Regions from separate parts of the Bradyrhizobium sp. HKCCYLRH3061 genome, predicted to be linked through region 2. Evidence: riboswitches for the same ligand, from Rfam matches in the RefSeq annotation. Region 2 holds a riboswitch; the other holds the start of a gene.
The links. Region 2 has a riboswitch for cobalamin ahead of ACQR2C_RS01645 (TonB-dependent receptor domain-containing protein). Riboswitches for the same ligand answer to the same signal wherever they lie in the genome.

Region 1 (5,877 bases), on a different contig from region 2:
AGCTGCGCATCGAGCTGCGCGATCGCCTCGCGTCCGGCCATGGCACGGTCGAGCCCGCAATCGGCGGCCAAGCCGCTCTGCCAGGCCCGCGCGACGATCTCCTCCTCGAGCAGCTTCAAGCGGCGTTTGTCGAGACCATCCGCCTCGGCATACTCCTCGACCAGCCCCTCCAGCTCCAGCAAGGGTCCGTGCAGGCCGGCCTGCGACAGCGGCGGCGTCAGATGCCCGAGCGTCAGTGCCGACAACCGCCGCTTGGCCTGCATCGCTTCGCCGGGATTGTTGACGATGAAGGGATAGATCACCGGCAACGGGCCCAGCACGGCCTCCGGCCAGCACGCGCTCGAGAGCGCCAGCGCCTTGCCCGGCAGCCATTCCAGCGTGCCATGCGCACCCAGATGAATCAGCGCATCGATCCGCTCGGCCTCACGAAGATACGCGTAGAGCGCGACGAAAGCGTGCCGCGGCGGCACGCTGGTGTCGTGATAGCCGGACTTGCGGTCGGCGCGATGGCCACGATCCGGCTGCAACAAAATCAGAAGTTTTCCTGTACGCAGCACCGGGAAACGGAACGCGCCATCCCGGAATGCCGGGTCGACATCCGCCTCTCCCCAGGTATCGTGCAAGGCGCGCTGCAGATCATCCGGCAACAGCGCCAGCGCGGACCGATAGGTCGCGAGCGGCACGACGAGCTCATCTGCCTGGTCCCGCAGCAGCGCTTCGATGTCGTCGGCGGTCGGCGCTGCGCGGCCGATGTCGTACCCGCTGTCCGCCAACAGCCGCGCGATCGCGGCCGCGCTTGCGCTGGTGTCGAGACCGACCGCATAGCCGCGGCGGCCGCCGCGCGCCGGATAATCGGACAGCATCAGCACTACGCGCCGTTCGCTGGCCGGCAGCGCGCGCAATTGCGCCCATCGCGCCGCGAGCCGGGCGACGTAAGCAATACGGTCCTGTTGAGGCACATAACGCATCGCGCTGAACTGCAGACGCTCGTCCGCCGGCGCCTCACCCTTGAACGCAATCGGGCGCGCCAGCAGCCGGCCGTCGAGCTCCGGCAGCACGACATTCATCGCAAGGTCCGGCGGCGACAGTCCACGCGCCGAGGAAGCCCACGCGTCCTCGGTGCTCTGCGCCTGGATGATCTGCAGAACCGGCGCGTCCGCGAGGTCGAGCGCCGTTGTGCCGTCCTCGCGCTGCGCCGAGAACGCGGTCGCGTTCAAGATGACCGCAGGACGCCGGTGCCGGACCAGTCGCGCCAGCGCATCGCCGATGCTGGGATCCTTCAGGCTGGTCACCGCGACCGCGACCGCCGCCAGCCCTTCGGCTTCGATCGAACGCATCAATTCCGCAATCCCGGCCGTATCGGCGGCAAGCAGGCTCGCACGGTAGAACACGATCAGCGCGCTCGGCCGCGCATCATCGTGGCTGCAGAGGTCATCGATGCCGACCGCGCCGCGGTCGCGCGCGAAGCCGACGATGGAGCCGAGCGCGAGCGGCTCGCCAAACGGCGCATCACGGCCAAGCAGGCTCGCGAGATAGTGCAGCGCCTCGCGCGCATTGCCGACGCCGCCCTCGTGCAGATAGCCGTAGAGCCGCGACGTCGCGTCGTGCGGCAAGGTCGAGAGCGCATCGAGCCGGTCGTCGGCGCGATCATCGCCCGGCAGCGCCGCGAACAGAATGTTGCTGCTGCGGCAGGTCGACGCGATGCGCTCCAGCCCGTAGCGCCAATAGTCGAGCCCGCCGAGACAGCGCACGACGACGGCGCGCGCGCCGAGCACGACGCGATCGACATAGAGATCGACCGACATCGGATGCTTCAGCCGCTTCAGGCTGGCGAGGCGCAGGCTGGGCAGCTCGGTCGACGTCGCGGTCCAGGCTTCGGCCAACGCCGACAGGTCGGTGTCCGAGAACGACAGCACGACGATCTCGGCCGGCGACTGCGCAAGATCCACGGCCTGTTCGAGGTCGTCGAGATCCGCGCCCGTTGTCGCCAGCAGGTGCATCGGTGACGCCTACCCTGTGATCAGGCTCTGGATGGCGGCGGCATCGAGGCCGCGCTCGCCGATGATCACCAACCGCCCCTGCCGCGATTCGCCCGAGCGCCACGGGCGCTCGAACTGATGCTGGATGCGGCTGCCCACGGCCTGCACCAGGAGGCGCAGCGGCTTGCCGGCAACTTCCACGAACCCTTTCACCCGCAAGACATCATGCGCATCGACGGCGGCCGCGATCCGGTCGACGAGCGCATCGGGCGAGGCCTGCGCCGGGACGTCGAGCACGAAGCTCTCAAAATCGTCGTGATCATGCTCGGCCTCGTTGTCGTGATGCGACGGCCGGGCGGCGAGATCGTCCTCCGCTGCGGCGCCGAGCCCGAGCAGCACCGACGCCGACAGCCTGCCATGCTCGGTCGCGATCACCTTGACCGCGCGCTGCACCTTGGCGGCGATCTCGGCGGCGACATCCTTGCGCTGCTCCTCGCTCATCAGATCGCTCTTGTTCATCACGACGAGATCGGCGCACAGCAACTGGTCCTCGTAGACCTCCTCCAGCGGGTTGTCGTGATCGAGCGAGGCATCGGTGGCGCGCTGCGCCGCGAGCGCTTCCGGATCGTCGGCGAAGCGGCCCGCAACCACCGCCGGGCCGTCGACGACCGCCACGACGCCGTCGACCGTGACACGCGTCGCGATCTCGGGCCAGTTGAAGGCCTGCACCAGCGGCTTCGGCAGCGCCAGCCCCGAGGTCTCGATCACGATATGCTCCGGCGGCTCCTTCTGGTCCAGCAGGCTCATGAGCGCGGGCACGAAATCGTCGGCGACGGTGCAGCACAGACAGCCGTTCGACAGCTCGACGATGCGATCCTCCGGACAGTCCGGCACGCCGCAGCCCTTCAGGATGTCGCCGTCGATGCCGACATCGCCGAACTCATTGACGATGATGGCGAGCCGGCGACCGTTCGCGGTCTCGATCAAGTTGCGCACCAGCGTCGTCTTGCCGGCGCCGAGAAAACCGGTGACGATGGTGCAAGGCGTCTTGGCGAACGACTTCGTCATGGCGATGCGATCTCTCGGTTTCAGCGTGGCGCCGACAGCGCAGGCACGCGCGCGACGGTGTTCTTGCGGATGTATTCCGGGCGCTCGCGCCAGGCCGGCAGGCCCGCATCATGGCGCTGATGCAGCTGCGCGAATGCCAGCACATCCCGCGCATGCAGATCCGGATCGAGCGCGCCGAGCACATAGGTCCATTTGCCCGGCGCTGTCACCGCAACCGTGCACGCACGATTGCAGTTCGACAGGCACTCGACACCGACAACGGTGACGCCGGCGCGCTGCGCGGCCGGCACCGTCTCGATGGCTGCGAGCAAACGGGCACCGGCCCGCGGCTCGTCCGGCGGCGCAGCTTCAGGCGCCTGCGTGCGGCAGGTGACGCAGACGAACAGCGTCGTCTCTCCAGTCTCCGATGCGATCATCAATCAGCCGATCACGCCGGCGGCCGTTGCGGCGGCAACGCCGCCCACCAGCACGATGGCAGCGCCCGCGAGCCGCAGCGCCAGCGGCGCAGCCGCCTTGGCCTTCGCCGACAGCAGCCTGGTGCCGAGGAACGCACCGGCCGCGATGACGGTCTGGATCACGAGCAGCCCAGCGAGATAGGCTCCAAGCGGAGAGTTCTCGGCGCCGACGATCGATTCACCCAGCGCATATCCGTGGACGAGGCCGGTCACGGCGAACAGGCCGGCAACCGGCAACACGCCGAAACGCCCACGCATCACCACCACCAGCCCAACCACGGCGGTGGTCAGGCCGACCAGCAGCTCGGCAGCCGGGATGTTGGCCTTGGCCACATGCAGGCCGACGCCCGCGATCATCGCGGTGGTGAAGGCGAGCACCGGCGCGAAGCCGCGGCCCAGAAGAGCTGCAACGATGCCTGCGCCCACGATCGCCGCCAGATGGTCGATTCCGATGATGGGATGGCCGAGGCCGGACAGCATCCCCTGCGCAAACGTCTGCGGCAGCTTGCCGCCCATCATGTGATGCGCGAAGGCGGGATCGGCGGCGAGCAGCAACAGGCTCGCGGCTGCAAAGGTCGTGGTACGGGTCAACTTCATGGCCGTCTCCGTCGCTTGCCGGCTCCCCAGAGGACCGGACGATGCGCTGCATCCGACGGCATCCCGCCCATCCCGGCGGGATCAGAACCAGCATCGCGACTCCCCGCGCGACGGGTCGGCCAACAGCAATGTCGACGGCAGGTCTCCTGGCTCTCGGGTCGCTGCATCAGGCCACCTTCCCGGTTTCCCAGTGGTGTCTTGGCCTCACACTCGCCGATTACAGTTGCGGGGGCAGCCACGGCCTTGGGTCAAGAACCCGCACCGTGTTCCCTAAATCTCTCCTTTCGGAGAACCGTCATCTGTTAGATACGGGTCGCGCCAAAGCCCGTCAATCGGAATCGTCCCATGGTCCCTGCCCCGCCGCATCCCGCCCTGCCGCGCCTGACGCTGGTGCTCGGCGGCGCGCGCTCGGGCAAGAGTCGCCATGCCGAGACCCTCGTCACCGCCTACCCGCCGCCTTGGACCTATGTTGCGACCGCGCAGGCGTTCGACGCCGAAATGACCGACCGGATCGCCCAGCACAAGGCGCGCCGCATTGAGGGATGGCAGACGCTGGAAACGACACATGATCTTGCCGGCCTCATCCGGGCACATGGAGATTCGGGCACGCCGATGCTGATCGATTGCCTGACGCTCTGGCTCAGCAATGTGATGCTCGCCGACATGGACGTACCGGCCAGATGTGCCGAGCTGATCGATGCGCTCAGGAGCGCGAATGGCCCCATCGTGGCCGTGTCCAACGAAGTCGGGCTGGGCATCGTGCCGGACAATGCGCTGGCGCGCGCCTTTCGCGACGCCCAGGGACGATTGAACCAGGACGTCGCGGCCGTGGCCGATCGCGTGATCCTGATGGCGGCAGGACTGCCGCTGACTTTGAAGTGACAAGGAGAACATGCCCGTGACCGAAAGCGCCGACGATTCCCGCCACAAGGCGAAGATGGAGAACCGCAAGGCGGTGCAGGATGCCGAGGTCGCCTCCAAGACCGTGGAGAAGGGCCTGCTCATCGTTCACACCGGCAAGGGCAAGGGCAAATCGACGGCGGCGTGGGGCCTGATGCTGCGCGCGATCGGCCGCGGCTTTCGCATCGGCGTCGTGCAGTTCGGCAAGGGCGCGTGGGAGACCGGCGAGCGCAAGGCGATCGAGACGTTCGGCGACCAGGTGTCGTGGCACACGCTCGGCGAAGGTTTTACGTGGGAAACCCAGGATCGCGCGCGCGACGTCGCCGCGGCCGAGCGCGCCTGGGCCAAGGCAAAGGAGCTGATGGCTTTTCCGTCGATCCGGCTGCTCGTCCTCGATGAGCTCAACATCGCGCTGCGCTACGATCACCTTGATATCACCGACGTCGTCGCCACGCTCGCAGGGCGCCGTCCCGATCTGCACGTCGTCGTCACCGGCCGCAACGCCAAGCCGGAGCTGATCGAGGCCGCCGATCTCGTGACCGAGATGAACCTCGTGAAGCATCATTTCGCGGCCGGTGTGAAGGCGCAGGAAGGCATCGAGTACTAGGCTCATGAGCGCGCGCGCCATCATGTTCCAGGGCACCGGCTCCGACGTCGGCAAATCGCTGATCGTCGCAGGACTCGCGCGCGCGCTGACATTGCGCGGCCTGAAAGTAGCGCCGTTCAAGCCGCAGAACATGTCGAACAATGCCGCCGTCACCGCGGATGGCGGCGAGATCGGCCGCGCCCAGGCGCTGCAGGCGCGCGCGGCGCGGCAACCGATGACGGTGCACATGAACCCGGTGCTGCTGAAGCCGCAAAGCGAGATCGGGTCGCAG
Region 2 (5,877 bases):
TGCGACGACGATCGGATATGAGAACGGCGGGCCGAGGCCCGCCGTTTTTGTTTGGTGGCTAGGAGATGGTCGCCGGTCAGGAGGCCGCGCGGCGCGAGACCAGTGGGGTCAGCAGGCGGACGATCTCACTGACCGCGACGAGGCCGACCAGCCAAGCGGCGCTGGTCAGGCCGAGGCGGGCGACGATCGGGAGCGCGAAGCTTGCGGCCCCGCCGAGTGCGGGCGTGGCGGCCAGCAGCACCAGCTCATAGGCGGCGTAGGCACTGAGGAGCGCGACGGCAAACGCGGCCGGCGCTGGTGCCGTGCGCAAGGCCGCCAGCGCCATGCGGGCTATGACGGTGGCGCTGAGCGCCGCGACGCCGATCATGGCGCCCCAGGCCAGCGTGTTGGCATCGACCGGATAGTGCAGCGCGCCGAAGCCGACGCCCTGGTTGACCAGCCAGGCGCCGAGCATCACCGGCAGCGCCATGCGCAGCGGCAGCATGGCGGCGGCGATCACGGCGAAGGCCGCAAACGGCGTCGCGCAGGCGAACACGAAGCTCGCCAGCGCGCAGGCCGCTGTCAGCAGCGCGAAGCAGAACGCAGCGGCATGCCGTTGCGGAACGGGCGCGAGGCGAGCCCCGGAACCAGATCGGGCGAGAACGTCGAGAGTCATGGAACATCTCCTTCTATTGCGATTGTAGTCCATTTCGGCAGCTTCTGTCAGCCGCCGGGAGGTTGGTCGGCAGCGTCACTGCACACCGGAGCTCGCAACCCGGAGGCCGCCGAACACGCCGAAGCCCGGCGCGAGGAATCCGGTCGGGTTCTGGTAGTGACGGTTGAACAGGTTATCGATCCGGCCGAACAGCTTGACCTGGTTGGACAGCGCGTAGTCGCTGCGCAGGTTGACGACCGTATAGCCGGGCGCGACCAGGCCGGTGGTCATGCCGTCGCGGCTGACATCGAGCCAGTCGCTGATCCTCAGCACGGTGGCCGACAGGCGCAGCGCATCGATCGGCTGCCAGGTCGCGGTGGCGCTCCATTTTTCCTTCGGCCGCCGCAATAGCTGCTGGCCGGTGGCCGCATCGACCGCGCGGGTGAAGGTGTAGTCTGCACGCAGCGAGATCCGGTCGGTGAGATCAGCCGTCACGAAGCTCTCGGTGCCTTCGGTGGTCGCGAGGCCGACATTGGCGTAGGAGGTGAAGGTCGCGTTGAAATTGATCAGGTTGGTGATGCTGTTGTGGAAGTAGGTCGCGCCGAAGCGGATGCGATCCGAAAACAGCGGCTGTTCGAAGCCGGCGTCGTAGCCGGTGCTCTGCTCCGGCTTCAGGTTGGGATTGGCGAAGAAGTTGAAGGCCGGAAAATCCTGGTGCAGCTGGCTCAAGGTCGGCGCCTTGAAGCCGGTGCCGTAGCTCGCCTTCAGCTTGGTCCCGGTGACCGGCAGGATCACCGCCGGCGCGATCCGGAAGGTGCCATGGCCGCCGAATTGCTCGTTGACGTCGTTGCGCAGGCTCGCCACCACGAACCAGCGTTTGGCGAACTCCGTCTGCAACTCGATGAAGCCGGCCTTGTTGCCGTTCTCGGCGGAAAGATCAGTTGTTTTCAGCCGCTCGGTCTGCTGCTCCAGCCCGACGACGAGATTGTTGTGCGGCGCCAGTTCGGTCACCGCGTGCCAGTCATATTTGATGCGTTCCCCCGTGGCGACCGCGGCCACGGGATTGCCGGCCGTCAGATCCGACGACCAGTTGTTCACGTAGTTGACGCCGAAATAGTTCCTGATGCGGCCGCCGAGCAGCGACCACACGGCTTCCTCGCGCGTCGCCAGCTGGTGGACCGTGTGGTTGCTCCTGATAGCATCGGGAGCGCTCGGAAAGCCGCTGTCGCCGGTGAACAGCAGCGTGGCGTCGGCGTATCGAATCACCGAGTTCAACGTCCAGGCCTCGTTGAGATCGACGCCGAGCTTGGACGAGGCGGTCACGTTGTCGTAGGCGTTGCCGATCGCCTTCTGCCCGGCCGGGAGCAGCTGCCACGGCGTCACCGGCACGTCGCCGGCGTGCAGGTGCGCGACATTGACCGCGTAGTTGACATTACTATGTGAGCCGCTGACGCCGGCCGACTGGTTGAAGGTCTTGAACGACCCGCTCTCGACCGAGGCGGTCGCCCGCGCCGGGCCGTCGCCCTTGCGCGTGATCACCGAGATCACGCCGCCGATCGCATCGGAGCCGTACAGCCCGCTCTGCGGCCCGCGCAGCACCTCGAGCTGCTGGATGTCGGCGGCGAGCAGATGCGCGAAATCGAACGCACCGTTGCTGTTGGTGACGTCGCCGACGTCGATGCCGTCGATGATGAGCTTGGTGTGGTTGGCATTGGTGCCGCGCATGAAGACGTTGGTCTGGCCGCCCGGGCCGCCGGCCTGCACGACGTTCAATCCGGGGACGGTGCTCAGGATGTCCGGCACCGTGCGGGCCTGCTGCGCGGCGATGTCCTTGTCGGTCACCACCGTGATCGCATTCGCGACGTTGGCGACCGGCGTCACGATGCCGGCCGGGCTGACCGCGACGGGCGGGCTGGCCGGCGATTCCGGCTTTGCCGCCGGCATCTGTTGATGCGCGGCGTTGCCGGCTCTGCGGGGGATGGCCGGTTTCGGAGCGATCGGCCGGTGCGGCGGGTCGACCTCGACCGGCGGCAGCAGATCGGGCGAGGCGGATTGCTGCGCCGTTGCGGGGGAGGGACCGAGCAGCGCGAACGACGAGAGGAGGCATAACGACGACAGAAGGGCGCGACGGCGCCTGGCATGGGGAACGGGAGACACGAGTGACCTCGGCATGACGTCAGTGGCACGTCACCGCGAACGAGGTCTCATGCACGCCTTTGCAGGCCTGCCTGAAAACGATGCCAATAACGCCCCGACCGGCATCCTCGCGTGTGACCACGGCTGACGGCAGGTCTCCTGGCTCGCGGGTCGTCACCTCCACGTCGCCTTCCCGGGACCGAGATTTCCCAGTGGCCTCTGACGCGAGATTCGCCGCTTACAGTTGCGGGGGCAGCTGCGGCCTTCGGTCACGTCCCTTGCGAGACGTCTCCGGCACCGCATTCCCTATTGAGCCCCGGTCGAGGGGCACCGTCGCCGTCACCGTAGGAGTGCGGGCGCACCAAAGTCAATCCGGCGCCCGGCGATCTCCTGGCGATAACGCGCTGGAGTGGATTGCGTGTGGCGAACTCTCTCGGCCGCCGCGTTCGGCGTGAGATACCCGGCGCCCGCGACGCCCCACAGCTGTCGTTCGCAGGGACGACAGCGGGATGTGAGGCGCGAATCAATTCCGGCACGGATCGCTTGCGAGCGCCGCTTACTTCTCGACCTTGTTGTGCACCATCCAGAACCTCAGCGTGCGCTGGGCGGTGTCGAGGGACAGGCGGGAATAGTCGCGCTCGGCGAGCTTCAGCGTCTCGGTGTCGATGGCGTGCTTGATGGGGCGGTGGGTGAGAATCTTCGCGACCACCGACCAGGCCAGCCCGGCGGCGCGGCAAGGGATCAGCACGATGTCGGTGCGCGGGCCTTCCATCACCTTGGCGATCATCTCGGTCGGGACGTTGTTGAGCAGGCCGAGCGCGGCTGACACCTCGCCGAAGCGGCGGGTCTCGGCGAAGAAGGCGATGGCGGCATCGTTGAGCTCGTTCAGCCCCTTCATGCGCTTGACGGCCTCTTCGGCCAGCGTGAAGTCGCGCCCGACCAGGCCGCCGTCGCTGCGCGCAACGTCGGCGATCGCCTTGAGGATCTTCTTGATCTCCTGCTGCAGCGCCGGCGGCGCCGAGGCCATCAGCTTGGCGCGCACGGCTTCGGTCGCGCGGCGCAGCAGGTCGCGCAGATGCTTGGTGGGCAGGTCGACGCGCAGCCCGATGATCTCGGACAATTCGTCGTCGTCCTCGGCATGCGCCATCATCCCGGAATAGCCGGTCTCGGAGAAGCGCGCGGTCTGGTTGTTGGCGAGTTTGCGGATCACCCGGCGCTCGCCGCGGTCGACGATGATGTCGGTCACCGCCTCGGTCAGATGCGGGCGGCTGGAGATCGCCATCAGGTGATCCTGGCCCTTGGTCGCCGCGACCTCCACCAGCGTATGCTCGGTGAGCCGGCTCGAGTGCATCAGCACGTTCTCGGCCACCGAGATTTCGTCGTCGCGGGCGAGCTGCTGGATCAATTCGACGGGCGCATAGTCGACCGGCGCGAGATGCTTGCTGAGCTCGGCCCGCGCGCGGGTCTCGACCCGCGAGACCAGTATGCACAGCACGTTGTCGAACACCTTGATCTGGTCCTCGCTGAGGCGTTCGCCGTCATGCAGGAACAGGTTGGTGACCTGGCGCAGCGTGTTGACGCGCTTCGCCGAGGAGCCGCTGCGGACGGCCTCTTCGAGTTCGGTGATGATGGAGTTTTCTGAAAGCGGAAGCTGTTCTGGCTGTGACACGATCGCGCCCGTTGGTCCGGATTGCCGGAGCGACAGCAACGCGTGTGGGATCCGCTGCAAGGCTTTCGGCCGGGGCAGTTTTCGGCACGGGCGATAACAATGCGTTAGGGGCGGAGGGCGTAGTACTCCGGGGAAACACGGATACGGAAAATTAAGACGATACGCATAGAGGGGAAGACGGGTCGGAGCCCGGCGTTTCGGAGATTCGCCGGACAATCGATGGAATGAGGTGCGATCACCTCCTTGCAGACCCGGCGAAGACAGGCGAGCGAGGCGGAAAGGTTAACGATCTCATAAGGTCACAAACCTTCCTTCATCCAGTTTGGTCGCTGCCCTCGATCTCACGTCAGCTCTCATCCTCTCAAGCATTGAAACTTAAATCCCATTCTTGCCGCGGCCGTTTTGCCGACGCGCCGTGCGTTGCGTGCCGTATTCCGTTGTTCCGGGGCAGGCTCGGCGGGTGATGACCTCACGCGAAAAATCAGCGCCAGCATCTTGCCGCATCCCGTGCGATAATCGCCGCGCAAATCGTTGAGGTCCCCATGAAATCCGTCGTCATCACCGGCGCATCCACCGGCATCGGGTTCGCCTGTTCGAAGCACCTGCTCGCGCGCGGCTTTCGCGTGTTCGGCAGCGTTCGCAAGCAGGCCGATGCAGACCGTCTGCGCAGCGAGCTCGGCGCCAACTTCACGCCGCTGCTGTTCGACGTGACCGACGAGGCGGCGGTGAAGGCGGCCGCGCAGGAGGTGCGGGCGGCTCTCGCCGGCGAGGCGCTCGCCGGCCTGGTCAACAATGCCGGCATCGCCGTCGCGGGGCCGGTGACGGAGCTGCCGATCGCGCAGTTCCGCCATCAGATGGAGGTCAACGTCATCGGCCCGGTGATCGCGACCCAGGCGTTCGCGCCGCTGCTCGGAGCGGATCCCGCCATGAAAGGGGAGCGAGGCCGGATCGTGATGGTCAGCTCGGTGGCCGGGCGCAATGGCAACCCGCTGTTGGCGCCGTATTCGACCTCAAAGTATGCGATCGAAGGGCTGTCCGAGAGCCTGCGCCGTGAGCTGATGCTGTTCGGCATCGACGTCATCGTCATCGCGCCGGGCGCGGTGAAGACCCCGATCTGGGCCAAGGCCGACGAGGTCGACCTGTCGCCGTATCAGGCCTCGCCGTTCTTCCCGGCGCTGCAGAAGATCCGCGCCTTCATGCTGAATCTCGGCAAGTCCGGGCTGCCGGCCGAGACCATCGCCGCGCGGGTGGCCGACGCCTTGACCTTGCCGGCGCCCAAGGTGCGCTACGAGATCGCGCCCGACGCCATGAGGCAATGGATCGTGCGGGTGCTTCCGAAACGGACCGTCGATCGCATCATCGCCAAGCGGCTCGGCCTGATGCCCGCGACCAGGCCCTGATGCCGGCGATGACGACCCTCGGCAAGACCCAGGCGGAG

Region 1: another riboswitch for cobalamin. It lies ahead of ACQR2C_RS29500 (HupE/UreJ family protein); the one in region 2 lies ahead of ACQR2C_RS01645 (TonB-dependent receptor domain-containing protein).

What each region holds. Positions count from the first base shown of each region.
Region 1 covers NZ_JBNPUE010000024.1:50,658-56,534, reverse strand. The annotation lists gene cobN (cobaltochelatase subunit CobN) at 1-2,000, opposite strand, end outside; gene cobW (cobalamin biosynthesis protein CobW) at 2,010-3,047, opposite strand; gene ACQR2C_RS29505 (DUF1636 domain-containing protein) at 3,068-3,463, opposite strand; gene ACQR2C_RS29500 (HupE/UreJ family protein) at 3,467-4,099, opposite strand; cobalamin riboswitch at 4,219-4,411, opposite strand; gene cobU (bifunctional adenosylcobinamide kinase/adenosylcobinamide-phosphate guanylyltransferase) at 4,445-4,981, shown strand; gene cobO (cob(I)yrinic acid a,c-diamide adenosyltransferase) at 4,998-5,606, shown strand; gene ACQR2C_RS29485 (cobyric acid synthase) at 5,611-5,877, shown strand, end outside.
Region 2 covers NZ_JBNPUE010000001.1:325,749-331,625, reverse strand. The annotation lists gene ACQR2C_RS01650 (hypothetical protein) at 77-655, opposite strand; gene ACQR2C_RS01645 (TonB-dependent receptor domain-containing protein) at 731-2,806, opposite strand; cobalamin riboswitch at 2,903-3,120, opposite strand; gene ACQR2C_RS01640 (DUF2336 domain-containing protein) at 3,327-4,439, opposite strand; gene ACQR2C_RS01635 (SDR family oxidoreductase) at 4,982-5,839, shown strand; gene ACQR2C_RS01630 (hypothetical protein) at 5,848-5,877, shown strand, end outside.